DNA from 3 places in the Psychrobacillus sp. FJAT-21963 genome. Region 3 is predicted to be linked to each of the others. Evidence: riboswitches for the same ligand, from Rfam matches in the RefSeq annotation. Region 3 holds a riboswitch; each other region holds the start of a gene.
The links. A riboswitch is a leader RNA that binds a small molecule or an ion and turns the genes downstream of it on or off. The one in region 3 is predicted to bind S-adenosylmethionine.

Region 1 (5,329 bases), on a different contig from region 3:
TGGAAAACAAAAGCTGTTTTTTGCCGAATTATTTGAATATCTTTCTTAGAGGCAGAATGTAGATCGACATGTAAATCTCCAAAAGCTGCTTTGCCGCTATCTGCTTTTTCTAAAAAATTTATACAGCGAAGTAATGTCGTTTTTCCAGAACCACTCGGTCCTAAAATGACAACTACGTCCCCTTTATCGATCTTCAAATCGACCCCTTTTAATATCTCGTTATTACCAAAAGACTTGTGAATATCTTTAATTTCTAACATTAGAACGCCTCCTTATCAAGCACTTGCGTATTTATACTTACGTAATCGTTTTTCATATAACTTGAACCCATATTCTACTAGGCTACAAAGGATGATATAGACGATAAAGATATCGATATATGCTTCCACATAGTTGTAACCAACATTCGCTTCCACTTTTGCCTTTAATGTAATCTCTTGTAGGGACATGGCATAGCCGAGAGAAGTAGCTTTGATTAAGTTTACAGTTGCAGTACAAATGTTAGGTAAGGCAGCTACTAATGCTTGCGGAATAACTATTCGTCTATAGGCCTGAAAATTTGTTAAACCAACAGATTGCGCTGCTTCCAATTGACCTTTATTTACAGTGATTAATGCAGAACGGAAAACCTCTATTAAAATTGCTGTTGTGCTAAAAGAAAAAACGATAAACGCGTACCAAATTGGATTAATTTCATATACTTTTATGTTAATTTGATACTTTTCGAACAGAGAAGTTAGAATTAGCGGAACGCTAGCATAAACAATAAAAATTTGAATTATGATGGGGGTTCCTCGAACAAAAGATACATATACTTGTGAAATTCTATTTAATACAGGTACTTGATTGATTCTTGTTAATGCCAACAAAAAACCTGCAGGGAGTGCAATGAGCAATGCTACAACTGTAACGAGTAGAGTGACTGGCACACCGGATAATGCAACAAAAAACGTATCTATTAAAAATTCATAATTTAAACCTTCCGACATTTCGAACACTCCTTACGTCGTTTTAATTGTTTGCTTGCCCTTACTAAACATTTTTTCTAGTTGTGCAAAGAGTTTCTCTATTAGGATAGATAATATCCAGTAGATTAAAGCTAGTGCAATAAATATTTCTAAAGCATGAGAATTATAGTTGGCGGCAATAATTAAATTTGCTTTGCCGACTATATCTATTAATCCAATTGTATAAGCTAATGAACCTTCTTGAAGGAGCGCGATCATCCCGTTCCCAAAGTTAGGTAATGCTACAACAAGAGCTTGAGGGAAAATAATACGGCGATATGCTTGAAAGGGACTTAAACCAACGCTAACAGCAGCTTCATATTGACCTTTTTCAATAGACTCATATGCAGAGCGAATAACTTCCGACATAATTGCGGCAAACTGCAAAGTAAATGTAATAACTACAAATACTCCTGTATGAAGGTCCTGCAAATAAATCCCAAAGTTTTCAGCTAATGAAGGTACACCATAATACACTAAAAACAAAAGAACAATAGAAGGTGTACACCTTAAAATAGTTGTATATAAATTAGCTAGTTTTTTCCCTACTTTATTCTTCCCTAGTTTCATTGCTGCAAGGATAAAACCAAAGAAGGTTCCAAAAATAATAGATAATCCAGCTACTAGAAAAGTAACTTTCAAAAACGGAAGCAATGCTGGAAGGGAACTCCATATATAAGAAACATCAAAATATTTTTCCATTTTGCTAAATCTTCCCCCTATGCAAATGGTAAAGGCTGTTGACGTATGCTACGCGCAACAGCCTTCATTGTAATATTGTAATTATCGTTTTACGCTATCCAATACTTCAAATAGGTCTCGACCGTAGAATTCTGTGCTAAGATCGCTAGTTTTCTTTTGTTCTTTTAATTGTTTGATAGCTTTGTCGTATGCATCAGCAAATTCTTGTTCTTTTTTGTTGAATAATGGCCAAGTTTTAATTACTGCGAACTCGTTATAAACAACTTCATCTTTTAAGTTGTAGTATGGACCATCTTCTGCGAGTACTTGTTTTTCAAAGACACCTTCCAATGTAATACCACCATCCACGCGTCCTTCATTCACCCATTGAACTACGTCTACTGTAAACGCATCTCCAGCTTCGAGTTTAACCGGATTGTCTGGATTTTCTTTGTTGTACTCATCAATGATTGTGTATTGTGCATTATTTGCTGCGATTGGAGCTAGTGAAAGTTCTGCTGAAGCAAAATCTTCTAATGATTTAATCTGTTCATTTTCTTTTTTCAGGACTAGACCTGTACTACTTAAACCAAGGAATTCTTGAGGGAAGATAAATTTTGCAGTACGTTCTTCCGTCCAAAATGCATTTTTAACACCTACTTGGTATTTCCCTTGTTCCACTCCAATCAATAAATCATCGCTTGTTGTTCCCACGTATTCAAATTCATATTCAGGTAGAAGCTCATCTACTAACTTCATCACTTCTACATCATAACCTGTCGCATTTCCTTTTTCGTCTTGCCATGAAATTGGTTTAGAAGCTTGGTCGTATGCTACTTTTACTTTACGTACATCTCCGTTACTTTCAGTACTGGTACTTGCGCTTGTATCATCATTTGATCCACATGCTGATAAAATCGTTACGGATGCCAATCCGACTGCTGCTAATTTTAAATACTTTTTAAATTTCATTTTCACCATTCCCCTTATTTAACTAATTATTTTTGATTTTTTCTTCTTCCAATGCAGTTAGTGCTAGTTTTTTAATCGTCATATCATCCATCGGAGGGTTATGTAGTCCGGCTCGAACATCACGATAGTAGCGTTGTAATGGATTGGTTCTTTGCAGACTTTTCGCTCCAACTAACCGCATCGCTTTATCAACGATTGTTATAGCAGAGTTTGTCACAATATGCTTTGCAACACTTACTTCATTTGTCAGTAAATGTCTTGTAGCTTCGTTGTCATAGGAAGAAGCTGCTCCATAAATGACAAATCGTGCTTTCGTAAGCTCTAAATCTATTTCCCCTATGAGCTGTTGAACATTTGGTAACTGTGCAATAGGACCATTCAAACTATTTGGAGAATGCGTATTAGCAAAGTGAACTGCGTAATCGCGAGCAGCTTGTGCAACTCCAAGATAAGTAGCTGGAATATGGAGTAACCAGCCATTTATTTTCCCACCGCTCGCAAACTCTGGAAGTTCAACTAGATCAGATTCATGGACAACTACATTATTTAATAGTAAATCGTTGCTGCTCGTTCCACGCATCGATACGACATCCCATGTTTCTTCGATGGATACCCCATCTAAATTTCTATTGATAAGGAAGAAGCCAACTCTTTCTTTTTCTTCAATCCAAGCAGAAGTTAAAAAATAGGAAAGCACTGGAGAAGCCGTTGTGAAAATTTTTCGACCATTTATTACCCACGTGTCTCCATTTTTTACAGCTGTTGTACCTGGGCGTCCTCCACGGGTGGGGCTGCCTGTTTGCGTCTCACTTGCAGAACGATTTATTAGTGCACCGTTAATAACCTCATTTGCAAAAAAGTCTAATTTATCCTTTTTCCAAAGGCTTTTCTCGTACAACTCACCGACAACCCCTAAACTCCAACCCATAGACAAGGCAGTGTTAGCATCATAGCTTGCAAGTGTTTCTTGCAAAAGAACCATGTCATAAACAGAGAATCCTTCTCCGCCTAACTCTAAAGGTAATGTAAGGCTTGCATAACCAATCCCCACTAAGTCCTTTACATTTTCTAAAGGGAAAATGGAAAGTTCATCAATTTCTGCGGACTTACTTTTAAATTTCTCCTCAAATTGATGCAATTGATCAAGCCATTTTTTTTGTTTTTCAGTTTTGATAAATATATTACTCAACAGTGTTCGTCTCCTTTAATAAGTAACGTACTATTCTTATTGTTAAAGTATGAATTAAATGAAAAAAAATCTCTTTTCAAAACGAAAAGAGTTTCATGTATATTATGTACACTTATCTCTCAAGACGTTTCTTGCTGGATGTAGCACCATGCCATAATTAGCGGTTGCTGAAGCATCATAGGGCCAGTCCCTCTGCTTCTCTTGATAAGTAATATGGAGTTGTTGAAATGAGTTTACTACGTTAATTGAGTGAAGTCAATGCTAAATTATACAAAACAGATAGGAATTAATATATTTTGTGAATATTTTATTCAACTTAAACAAAAGATGTTTCTTCATCATTTTATGGGGAACTGTATGTATGTGATGAATTTAATAGAGGAGGAATAAGCTTGGATAAAAAAGTAAATGAGAACAGTAAAAATGAACAATTAGAACAGTTTCGTGTAGATGATAAAGATAAGTCTCTTACTACGAACCATGGATTAAAAGTTTCAGAGGATGAATTTTCTTTAAAAGCAGGCGAACGTGGTCCTACTCTCTTAGAGGATTTTCATTTTCGTGAAAAAATGACCCATTTTGATCATGAACGGATTCCAGAGCGAATAGTTCATGCTCGTGGCTATGCTGCACATGGAGTATTTGAATTATATGAATCCTTACAACCTTATACAAAAGCGAAATTCTTGCAAACACCTGGTGAGAAAACACCGGTTTTTGTAAGGTTTTCGACCGTAGCTGGATCTCGTGGATCGGGTGAGCTTGCTCGTGATGCACGTGGTTTTGCTACTAAGTTTTATACAGAAGAGGGAAATTACGATTTAGTAGGAAACAATATTCCTGTATTTTTTATCCAAGATGCCATTAAGTTTCCTGATTTAATACATGCGTTAAAACCAGAACCGCATAACGAGATTCCACAAGCTGCAACTGCACATGATACTTTTTGGGACTTCATCGCAAACAATCAAGAGTCAGCTCATATGATTATGTGGGCGATGTCGGATAGAGCCATTCCTCGCAGTTTCCGAATGATGGAAGGGTTTGGCGTAAATACATTCCGATTTGTAAATGAAGAAGGAAAGTCCCATTTTGTAAAATTCCACTGGAAGCCAGTACTAGGTGTACATTCAGTCGTATGGGACGAAGCGCAAAAGATAAATGGGAAAGATCCTGACTTCCATCGTCGTGATTTATATGAGTCAATTGAAAATGGAAACTATCCAGAGTACGAATTTGGCGTACAGTTAATTGCGGAGGAAGACGAATTTAATTTTGATTTTGATATTCTAGATCCGACAAAGATATGGCCAGAGGAAGAAGTACCAGTAAAAATTATTGGTAAAATGACGTTGAATCGCAATGTAGATAATGTATTTGCAGAGACGGAGCAAGTTGCCTTCCATCCTGGTAATGTAGTTCCGGGGATCGACTTTACAAACGATCCACTTCTACAGGGGCGGTTGTTCTCATATACGGA
Region 2 (5,329 bases), on a different contig from region 3:
AATAATGGTGTTCATCCATTAATTTAAATAGGTGTGCCTTGTTATATTCAGAAATTATCTCTCCATGAGAATTTGTAACGTACATTGTATTGTAAAACTGCTCCCCTTTTTTGGTAGAAACAGATCCCCCAACTATATGAATGTTTAATTCTTTGGACAATCGAGAAAATAATTTTTTCGTAGTTTCGCCTTCCAAGTCCGCGATTTCTATTAATCTCTTTAAATCATACCCTGTATTCCACATCTCTGGTAATACAACAATTTTAGCTCCTAAAGAGGCTGCTTCTCTTACTTTTTCTTCAACCTTCAAAAAATTTTCTTTTGGCGCTCCAAACGCAATATCTAATTGAACACATGCAACTTTCATTTCGCCACCACCTATAGACATAATACTAAAAAGATTATAAGATTTGTCTAATCTATGCAACTATTTAGAAAAAGAGGTATCACACATGGAATTTTCAAATCGACTAAAAAATTTACCTACTCAATTTTTTGCAACACTTGTTCAAAAAGTAGCATTAGCTGTGTCAGAAGGAAGAGATGTCATAAACTTAGGCCAGGGCAATCCAGATCAACCTACTCCTGAACATATAGTTAGAGCATTGCAAGATGCAGCAACAAATCCTTTATCACACAAATACTCCCCTTTTCGAGGAATAAATGAGTTAAAACAAGCAGCTGCAGACTTTTATAAACGCGAGTACAATGTAGAAATAGATCCATATACCGAAGTTGCAATAATGTTCGGAACGAAGATTGGTCTAGTTGAATTACCATTAGCAATGATGAACGAAAATGAACTAATGCTCTTACCAGATCCAGGTTATCCAGATTACTTATCAGGTGTGGGGCTAGCAAGTGTTCGATTTGAAACAATGCCTTTACTAGAAGAAAACAACTTTCTTCCTGATTACAGTAAATTAACAGAAATACAAAAAGAAGATGCGAAGTTAATGTACTTAAATTATCCAAACAATCCTACTGGGGCAACTGCAACAAAGGATTTTTTTGAAGAGACTGTTGCACTTGCAAAAGAAGCAGATATAGCGATTGTTCACGACTTTGCCTATGGAGGAATTGGTTTTGACGGTCAAAAACCAATCAGCTTTTTACAGGTTAAAGGTGCAAAAGATGTAGGTATAGAGATGTATACCCTTTCCAAAACTTATAATATGGCGGGTTGGAGGGTTGGCTTCGCAGTTGGAAACCCAAAAATAATTGAAGCGATCAATATTATTCAAGATCATTTATTTGTTAGTCTGTTCCCCGCAATCCAAACTGCTGCCGCTGCTGCACTCAATGAGAGCCAGGAATGTGTCGATGAACTTGTTTCTTTGTATGAAGGTAGAAGAAATGCATTAGTAAATGCTTGCTCAAGAATAGGATGGAATGTCAAAGCACCAAAAGGCTCCTTTTTTGCATGGTTACCAGTTGTAAAAGGTTACACAAGTCAAGAATTTGCAGACTTACTTTTAGAAAAAGCCGATGTAGCTGTAGCTCCTGGAGATGGTTTCGGATCCTTTGGCGAAGGCTATGTCCGTGTTGGGTTATTAGTGGATGAAGTTCGATTGGTAGAAGCTATAAATCGTATTGAAAAACTAAATCTATTTTAATACAATATCGATTTACTTTTGTAAATTGCTCAGATTGTAGAATAACTCGAATTATTATTATAAAGGATAAATTAGGTTTTCTTAAAGCTTACCGCTCGCTTTCCGCGGGCGAGCGCCGAGCCTCCTCCGCAGCTCTCGCTACGTGCGGGGTCTCATCTGTCTCGCTTTCCCGCAGGAGTCGAGCGGACGCTTTTCCAAACCAATAAATGCTACCATATTATCTTCTATTTACTTAGAAAGAATAATTTTGAGTAGTACAGACGACTTAAAATCATAATAACGAACTAGAGTTAGCAAACTTCTTTTTGTCTACAACCTACCCGACCGATTTACTTTTGTAAATCGGTTTTTTTATTACAGTTTATTTGTTGAAGTTTTATTAGAATCCACTGGATAAAATTGGTTTGCTCCTGTTTCCTCATCAAACTTACGATGAAACTCCATTCCAGTAACTTCAGCTAAAACTACATCAACCGTAATAACAGGGTTTTCTCCTTTGATAAAATGACCTCCAAAAATGTTGCCATGTTGGTCACACATGGATCCGTGAAAATGAGTTTCGTATTCCCCTTCCCTTTTACATACAACACCTGTCCCCTGTAAAAATTCTATTGGTCCCTCTTTTACTATAAGGTCGTTATATCCAACACCAATTTTAGAGTTTTTATTCGGAACAAGATAAACAAAACCACTTCGTTGAAAACTTCCAAAACAGCTTATAATTGTTGCATATTCAATACAATTTACTTTACATAATTGCTCAATTCCTTCTAGTAAATCTGTACCATAAACTAGTCTTGCACCAACAGTTTTACCTAACTGACCAGTGGCATAATTTGCTCTTATTAAAGACATAAAATTCATCATCCCTGCATATTTATTTATTGATAATAACTTTAAACTAATCCGACTGAAAATTTCAACTAGAAAAAATTTGTTGACTTTAATAAGTTGATATAGTAAATTAACTTTTATGGAATAGCTGAAAAATTAAATAGCTTTTATCTCTTATCAAGAGTAGCTGAGGGACTGGCCCGTTGAAGCTCGGCAACCATCTACATTTTTTATGTAGAAAGGTGCTAAATCCTGCAAAACATTTGTTTTGACAGATAAGAGAGGACAATCATATTTTTGTGTGCCTCTCTTTCTGTGAAAGAGAGGCTTTTTATATTTATTCAACAGTACTAATAAATTATAGGAGGAAAAGAAATGAAAAAATTTGGTTTACTTTTATCAACAGTACTTTTATCTGGAGCACTTGCAGCATGTGGGGATAGCTCTAGTGAAGGAGAAAAAACGGAAGCGTTAAATGAGAAAAAATTAGTAGTAGGGGTTACAGCAGGTCCCCATGAACAAATTGTTGAAGTTGCAAAAGAAGTAGCTGCAAAAGACGGTCTGGAAATTGAATTAAAAGTTTTCTCTGATTACATACTTCCAAACACTGCATTATCTGAAGAAGACTTAGATGCTAACAGTTATCAGCATGAGCCCTTCTTAAATACTTTTAATGAAGACCATGGAACAGATTTAGTACCTGTTGGGAAAACAATTCTAAATCCTATGGGAGTTTACTCAGACAAATTTGACTCAATCGATGATCTTCCAGACGGAGCAACTTTTGGTTTACCTAACGATCCAACTAACGGCGCTCGTGCACTATACATTTTAGAAGAACATGGACTAATCAAAATAAAAGAGGATAAAAGAGAAACTGCTTCCATCTATGATCTAGAAGAAAATCCAAAAAATTTAAAATTCATTGAGCTAGAAGCAGCACAAATTCCTAAACAGTTAAGCGAAGTTGATGCAGCAGCAATCAACACTAACTTTGCTTTAGATGCGGGTATTAATCCAAAAGAAGATTCTATTTTACTAGAGTCATCTAATTCACCTTATGTAAACTACATTGTTGTACGCGCTGAGAATAAAGACGACCCAACGATTCAAAAGTTTGTAAAAGCATATCAATCAGAAGAAGTTAAAAAATTCATCGAAGAAGAATTTCAAGGTTCTGTATTACCTAGTTGGGAAGAGTAGATAATATTCGAAAACGTTACCGACCTTGGTAACGTTTTCTTTAGAAAGGAAGACAAACAATGATTGTATTAGAAAATATATCGAAAGAATTTAACAGCAAGAATGGCATTGTAAAAGCAGTGAAAAATGTCAATATTCATGTAAAAAAAGGCGAAATTCATGGAGTAATAGGATACAGCGGGGCCGGAAAGAGTACACTCATTCGTTGCGTAAACCTGCTAGAAAAACCTACTCAAGGCAAAGTTATCATTAACGGCAAGGAAGCTACCTCCCTTCCCCTTCCTAAACTAAGAGAAGTCCGAAATAAAATCGGAATGATTTTCCAAGGATTCAACTTATTAAAAACAGCTACTGTTTACGATAATATAGCCATTCCTCTAAAACTTCTTGGATATGATCCAACAGAAGTAAAAACGAGAGTAAACAAATACTTAGAAATTGTAGGGCTGACAGATAAACATCATAACTATCCAAATCAATTATCAGGTGGTCAAAAGCAAAGAGTCGCAATTGCACGTGCTCTTGCGCAAGAACCGGAAGTGTTATTAAGTGACGAAGCAACTAGTGCGCTTGATCCTGAAACAACCGATTCTATCTTAGAACTATTATTAAAAATTAATAGAGAACTAGGAATAACAATTTTACTGATCACGCATGAAATGAATGTGATTCAAAAGATTTGTGATTATGTATATGTAATGGAAAATGGAGAAGTGGTTGAGCAGAACACTGCTATTAATCTATTCACTAAACCAAGTCATCCAACGACTAAAAAGTTTTTAAGTACAATTAGTCAGCGAAATCTCTCTCCTACATTGATCACTCAGTTAAATGTTACAGGAGCTGTTACACGTTTAACATTTGTTGGAGAAAGTACAGGTAAGCCTCTACTCGCAGAAGTTAGCCAAAAATTCAATGTTCAGCCAAATATTTTAACTGCTAATATTATTGAATTAAAAAATGGTATCGTTGGAAACATTGTCGTTCATTTAATTGGTGTGAAGGAACAAGTAACTGCTGCACTAAAATTTCTCGAAGACCACGGAGTTGGTACTGAAGATTTGGAGGGACAATCATGAGCAGATATGAACAGTTTACAGAGCAATGGTTACCGATTATCGGAAAGTCAGTGATTGAAACCTTCCAAATGGTTGGAATTTCACTGTTTTTCTCTGTCCTAATCGGAATTCCTTTAGGAATTTTAATCGTATTAACTAGACCAGGTCAGGCATTACAAAATAAAGTTTTGTATCAAATTAGTAATTTATTTATTAACATAGTACGTTCAGTTCCATTTATCATTTTACTCTTTTTTATACTTCCTTTTACGAAAATAATTGTTGGTACGACAATCGGCGTTAAAGGAGTTATAGTTCCATTAGTTATCTATACTGCTCCCTATATCGCACGTTTAATGGAGTCTGCCTTACTTGAAGTAGAGAATGGTGTAATCGAGGCCTATACAGCGATGGGAATTAAAACAAGATCGATAATTTGGCATGTACTTTTAAGAGAAGCACGCCCTTCTATCATTTTAGGATTAACTATTTCAACAGTTAGTTTAATTGGCGCAACTGCCATGGCTGGAATGGTCGGAGCTGGTGGACTTGGAGATTTAGCCTACCGTTTTGGACATTTACGTTACGAAGTTGATGTAATGTACGCTACTGTCTTTA
Region 3 (5,329 bases):
GCAAAGAGCGTAAGTAAAATAAGAAATATTAGCCCGCCCATTGCAAGTTTATTTTTTCGGAGTCTGCGCCATGCATCTTTCCAATAAGATAACGACGGCCTTACAACAGCCTCCGCTTTTTCTTGATTTTTTGGTTTTGGTCTAAACCACTCGTCCTGTACATTTTGTGGGGAAACCACATTTTGTGGGTTTGTCATTACGCATCCCCCTCTTTACGGTGTAATTTTATTCGTGGATCTAGAAATCCGTATACAATATCTACAAGAAATAACATGAATACGAGAAACGCACTATAGAAAACGGTAGACCCCATAATAACCGGATAATCTCGGTTGTTAATACTCTCTACGAAGTATTTTCCCATTCCTGGAATGGCAAATATCCGCTCAATAACAAAAGTCCCTGTTAATATACCAGCAAGCATTGTCCCTAAAATAGTTACAACCGGCATAAGGGCATTTCTTAACGCATGTCGCACGACAATTCTCACCGGTGAAAGACCTTTTGCCCGGGCCATTTTTATATAGTCCTGAGTCAATACTTCGAGCATGCTAGATCTCGTTAATCGTGCAATTATTGCTGTAGGACCTGTTGCAAGAGCTAAAGTAGGTAATATCATATGTATCGGGCTGCTCCAAGTAGCCGCTGGAAACCACTCCAAGTTTACTGCCAATTGTTGAATAAGTAAGGTTGCTAGCACGAAATTCGGGACAGAAATCCCTACAACGGCAAAAGTCATTGCTAAGTAGTCAATTATTCCGTTGTGCCGGAGTGCAGCAAGCGTCCCTAAGATAATTCCAGATATTAAAGCGACTAGTATCGTAACCATTCCCAACTCAAAAGATATTGGGAATCCCCTTGCAAGTAATTCATTTACGGAGTCATTCGGCTTTTTAATCGATGGTCCAAAGTCAAATGTCACAATCGACTTTAAATAATACAAATACTGAACATGCATCGGTTCATCAAGTTTGTAAAACTTTTCTAAGTTTGCTTGAATCGTAGGATTAGATGTCCTTTCTCCTTCAAATGGAGACCCTGGAACCGAATGCATTAATATGAAGGTTACGGTAGCAATGATAAGAATCGTAGCAATCATCATAATAAAACGTTTAATAATATATTTCGCCATAAGCAAACTCCCCCCTTAACAAAATTTCGTTTGCATTGCTAGCTCTACCATTACAAGCATCGCCCGGTATGCTTCTAATATATCTTTTGCCTCGAACTTAACTATTGTCGTTCCTTCTATAATTTCACAACCAGGCATAAGTGCCGCCCATTCCGCTTGACCATAATTAACAAATTCAATACGTAATGTTGGATTTTTAGGAGGGGTGAGCGGTTTGATTTGATCTCTATTACTAATCGCTACAGCTACCTTTTCTCTCAATAGTGCATGTGCTTTTTGTGGATGCAATGTCTTAACCGCTGATCTTGAGATAGACTCTTTCACTACTGCAGTGACAACTCCAGGAATCAGTGCCTCAGCTTCTTTACACGCACCATCATCGCCTGCAACCATAATAACTGGTACACCAAAGTGCCCTGCTACATAAGCATTTAATCCCAGTTCACCAATTTCTACATCGTTTATATACATATTTCTAACTCCGAATATCATTGAGTGACTCATTACTCCAGGTTGTCCTGCTCTCGAATGATAACCAGCAAATACTGCACCAAGGTAAGATTCATCTAATGCCTGCACCATCGAAAACGGCTTCACATCTCCCGTTATTAAAGAAGCTTCTGGATGCAACTCTTCTACTAAAATATTATTCATTTTAGAGTGACTATCATTAACTAAAATCTCTTTTACACCTACAGATAGAGCACCTTCTACAATTGCATTTGCCTCTTGTGTCATTATACGGCGAGCACGTTCATAATTATGCTTACCGGAGTCCACAAAAGTATGATCCGGCAAACCTGTGATTCCTTCCATATCAATTGAAAGAAAAAGCTTCATTTCCATCCCCCTTAATCATTTCACCCATCAAAATAAATATAACTTTATCAAAATATATAGAAAATTACAATATGTCTAAATATTTATAATGCCCTTTTTTTTGGTAAATACACGGATTCGGTGAGTAATGCGAACATTAACAAAAAATTTAAATCAAGGTAATAGATTAAGGATTTTACACACAAAAAAAGCAAATGCGCTTTTAAAAAAGGCATTTGCTCCTGCGCCGCTTCACTTGCTCGTCGCAGTTAAGATCGTTGCTCCTGCGTTGCGGTAGCTACTCGTCGCAGTTGAGATCGTTGCTCCTGCGCCGTTTCACTTGCTCGTCGCAGTTGAGATCGTTGCTCCTGCGTAGCATAGCTACTCGTCGCAGTTAAGTTCGTTGCTCCTGCGTTGCGGTAGCTACTCGTCGCAGTTAAGTTCGTTGCTCCTGCGCCGTTTCACTTGGTCGTCGCAGTTAAAACAATAATATCCTTAGTAACGAGGACCGAAGAAAGGACGTTGGAATGCTTGTTGGAATCCTCCTTGCGGATATGGGTATGCTTGTAGGGGTGGATTCACAACTACGTTTCGATTAGTCTCTGTAAAGTAATGCTGTGGAACATTTACAATATGCTCGCGATTCACATTAACGATTGGATGAATTACAGGTTGCATTCTCGGTATAAAGGAATCACGTACACGATATTGCGGTGGACATACAATTGGCTGCGCAGGTGGTTGTTGCCATGGGGATACTTGAGGTTGATGGCATGAATGACAAGGTCTATGATGATATTGGTTCACGATAAATTCACCTCCTTCTTGCACTTATATTAGTAAATGCAAAAGCAGGCTATAGAAACTAGACAAACACCTCAGTTAATTGCAAATAAAAATTAACCCGAATAACTAATCAACCCCTTTGCCAGTATATAGACAAGGGGGTTGATTAGTTCAAAACTCTGTGTGGTGTAAAATAAATACTTTCTTTCTCTATTGATCAAATGGGATCTTCAAAAAAGAAGTTTTATATTTAACTCGATGCACTTCTTACGAATGGGTAACTGAAGTGAACGAGGTGAAACCAAAGCCAAAACTCTTTCCATATAGCTCTTTAAATCAAATAAAACCTCTTCTTAGAAACAAGAAGAGGTTTACACGTCGTTAAAGTGATTATTCTCTTCTTATCTTCAAGCCTAAAAGCTTTTGGAATTAGCACAGTGCAAAAATGCCTGTTGCTGAGGTATCCTAGGGCCAAGTCCCTCCACCTCTCTTGATAAGAAAGTTGTTATATTTGATTAATACCCACTATACAGATAGAAATTATATATGTCAATACTATTTTTTATTTAATCAAACTTTTCCAGTCATTATAAATAATTTATAGGTTAAATATTATGAGGTGTGTTTTGATGGAAGTATGCGAATATGAGATAATGGCAACATGCATTCAATGTAAAAGTGAGGTTTTGATATGATTCAAACGATGGGCATTACAACCGATCACGAAATAATATGTGATTTTCCTCTCCATGATATTAAAAATAAAACGTTTGAATGGTATTGGATTGATATTGGAGAACCTTCTCAAGAAGAAGAGAATCTTCTTAGCTCTTTTTTCCATTTCCATCCGCTAGCAATAGAAGACTGTTTACTAAGACTTCAACGTCCAAAGTTAGACCATTATGATGGGTATGCTTTTTATGTTCTACATACCATTAATGAAGAAACGTTAGAAGCGGAAGAGCTAGATATTTTTGTTGGAAAGGATTATGTTGTCACCTTCCACTTTCCACCTATGCATGAATTGGCTCAAGCACGAGAACGCATTATTCGAAATTCAGAAGGCTGGGAACGTGGGGCGATGCATGCAACCTATCATATCGTCGATAAAGTAGTGGATGCTTATTTTCCAATCGTCTATAAAATTGAGGATTATTTGAATGAAGTAGAAGACAAGCTTTCTTCAGATATGAGACATTTATCTATAGATCAAGTTTTTGACTTACGTAGTGATTTGCTTAGATTACGTAGAACAGTGATACCTATGCGGGATTTATTGTACCGTATTATGAATTCCGAACGAATAAATTTACAACACTCTGAACGTGCATATTTTGGAGACATTTATGATCACTTGCTAAAGCTCACGGAAATGATTGAATCTAATCGAGAACTTACTGCAGATATTAGAGACAGTCATATGTCGATTAACTCTAGTCGAATGAATCGGATTATGATGATTTTAACGATCGTATCCACCGTTTTTATACCATTGACATTTATCGTAGGAGTATACGGAATGAATTTTGCGTATATGCCTGAGCTAGAGTGGAAATATGGTTATTTTGTCGTGATGGGATTGATCGTTGTTATTGCTCTTTCCATGCTTGCTTGGTTTAAATTTAAAGGCTGGTTTTCTCTATTTAAAAACTAAAAAAGAGCTGACATCTTAATGTCAGCTCCTTTTTTATTTTACGTTACCGGTCCAATAGTAAAATAATGCAGTAAAAGTGAGTTTTTGAGCATGGGTCAAGTCATGTGCAAGCGACACATGCACGTTTACTGCTTGTATTTCAAATGCAGGATGAGTTGCATATGGAAAAATTCCAAAACGGTACGTAGCTAACCGTTTTCCATTGGAATCATCGACATCAATATCTCCATACATACTTTTTGCTTCCATTTGCAGTATCTTCTCATTGTTCGCATTAAAAATAATGGCTCTATTTTTAACTGAAAAAGGAGGCATGACAACAGTGGATAGATGGTTTTTTGTGTGGTCATAAACTTTTATCTGCATAAATTTTAATTTATTTTTCAAAGTGAATTGACTAACTATGCTATCATCCATTGTTTTTAAATGGTATGTAATGGGTATTAACATTCCCTTTTGAAATATCTCAAATGCCAATAGCATCTTCTTAACTCCATGTTCCTTAGCAGGTTCAATCTTATATAAACGTTCTCCTCTTCCTGAAACTAAGTAGGTAACTGGAATAAAAGATACATCCCTTTGAAAATTAAGTTCTTTTATGGGAAATTCAGCAGAATAATATTCACTATCTATTTGCTGCTCTTTCGGTAATTTGTCTGCAGCATTTTGAATGACAAATGAAGTACTAAACAATATAAAAACCGTAAATCCTATTAAAAAATGAGTCTCAAAATCGTACAACAGTACATCTCTAAAAATAACTACTAAAACTATGTATAGGCCAAATATTAGTGTAGATCCTTGCTTTGTATATTTTGCAGCACGTTCGTATATATGTTGCATAGCCCATCACTCCTTCTTTTATGCTTACGAATGAACATTTGAAATGGTTTCATTATGATAAAGCATTTCAAAGTAAGGGATTAAATCTTGATCTA

Region 1: another riboswitch for S-adenosylmethionine. It lies ahead of AN959_RS12285 (acyl-CoA dehydrogenase family protein); the one in region 3 lies ahead of AN959_RS21545 (hypothetical protein).
Region 2: another riboswitch for S-adenosylmethionine. It lies ahead of AN959_RS07675 (MetQ/NlpA family ABC transporter substrate-binding protein); the one in region 3 lies ahead of AN959_RS21545 (hypothetical protein).

Annotation. Positions count from the first base shown of each region.
Region 1 is NZ_LJIY01000004.1:299,648-304,976, reverse strand. It holds gene AN959_RS12305 (amino acid ABC transporter ATP-binding protein) at 1-260, opposite strand, end outside; gene AN959_RS12300 (amino acid ABC transporter permease) at 276-989, opposite strand; gene AN959_RS12295 (amino acid ABC transporter permease) at 1,002-1,709, opposite strand; gene AN959_RS12290 (transporter substrate-binding domain-containing protein) at 1,791-2,660, opposite strand; gene AN959_RS12285 (acyl-CoA dehydrogenase family protein) at 2,683-3,849, opposite strand; SAM riboswitch class I at 3,959-4,060, opposite strand; gene AN959_RS12280 (catalase) at 4,242-5,329, shown strand, end outside.
Region 2 is NZ_LJIY01000002.1:373,260-378,588, reverse strand. It holds gene AN959_RS07690 (carbon-nitrogen family hydrolase) at 1-367, opposite strand, end outside; gene AN959_RS07685 (pyridoxal phosphate-dependent aminotransferase) at 453-1,616, shown strand; gene AN959_RS07680 (PPC domain-containing DNA-binding protein) at 1,971-2,471, opposite strand; SAM riboswitch class I at 2,622-2,732, shown strand; gene AN959_RS07675 (MetQ/NlpA family ABC transporter substrate-binding protein) at 2,826-3,653, shown strand; gene AN959_RS07670 (methionine ABC transporter ATP-binding protein) at 3,713-4,732, shown strand; gene AN959_RS07665 (methionine ABC transporter permease) at 4,729-5,329, shown strand, end outside.
Region 3 is NZ_LJIY01000005.1:81,410-86,738, forward strand. It holds gene AN959_RS12820 (ABC transporter permease) at 1-197, opposite strand, end outside; gene AN959_RS12825 (ABC transporter permease) at 197-1,132, opposite strand; gene AN959_RS12830 (M55 family metallopeptidase) at 1,148-1,972, opposite strand; gene AN959_RS21545 (hypothetical protein) at 2,447-2,758, opposite strand; SAM riboswitch class I at 3,136-3,237, opposite strand; gene corA (magnesium/cobalt transporter CorA) at 3,429-4,391, shown strand; gene AN959_RS12845 (hypothetical protein) at 4,425-5,234, opposite strand.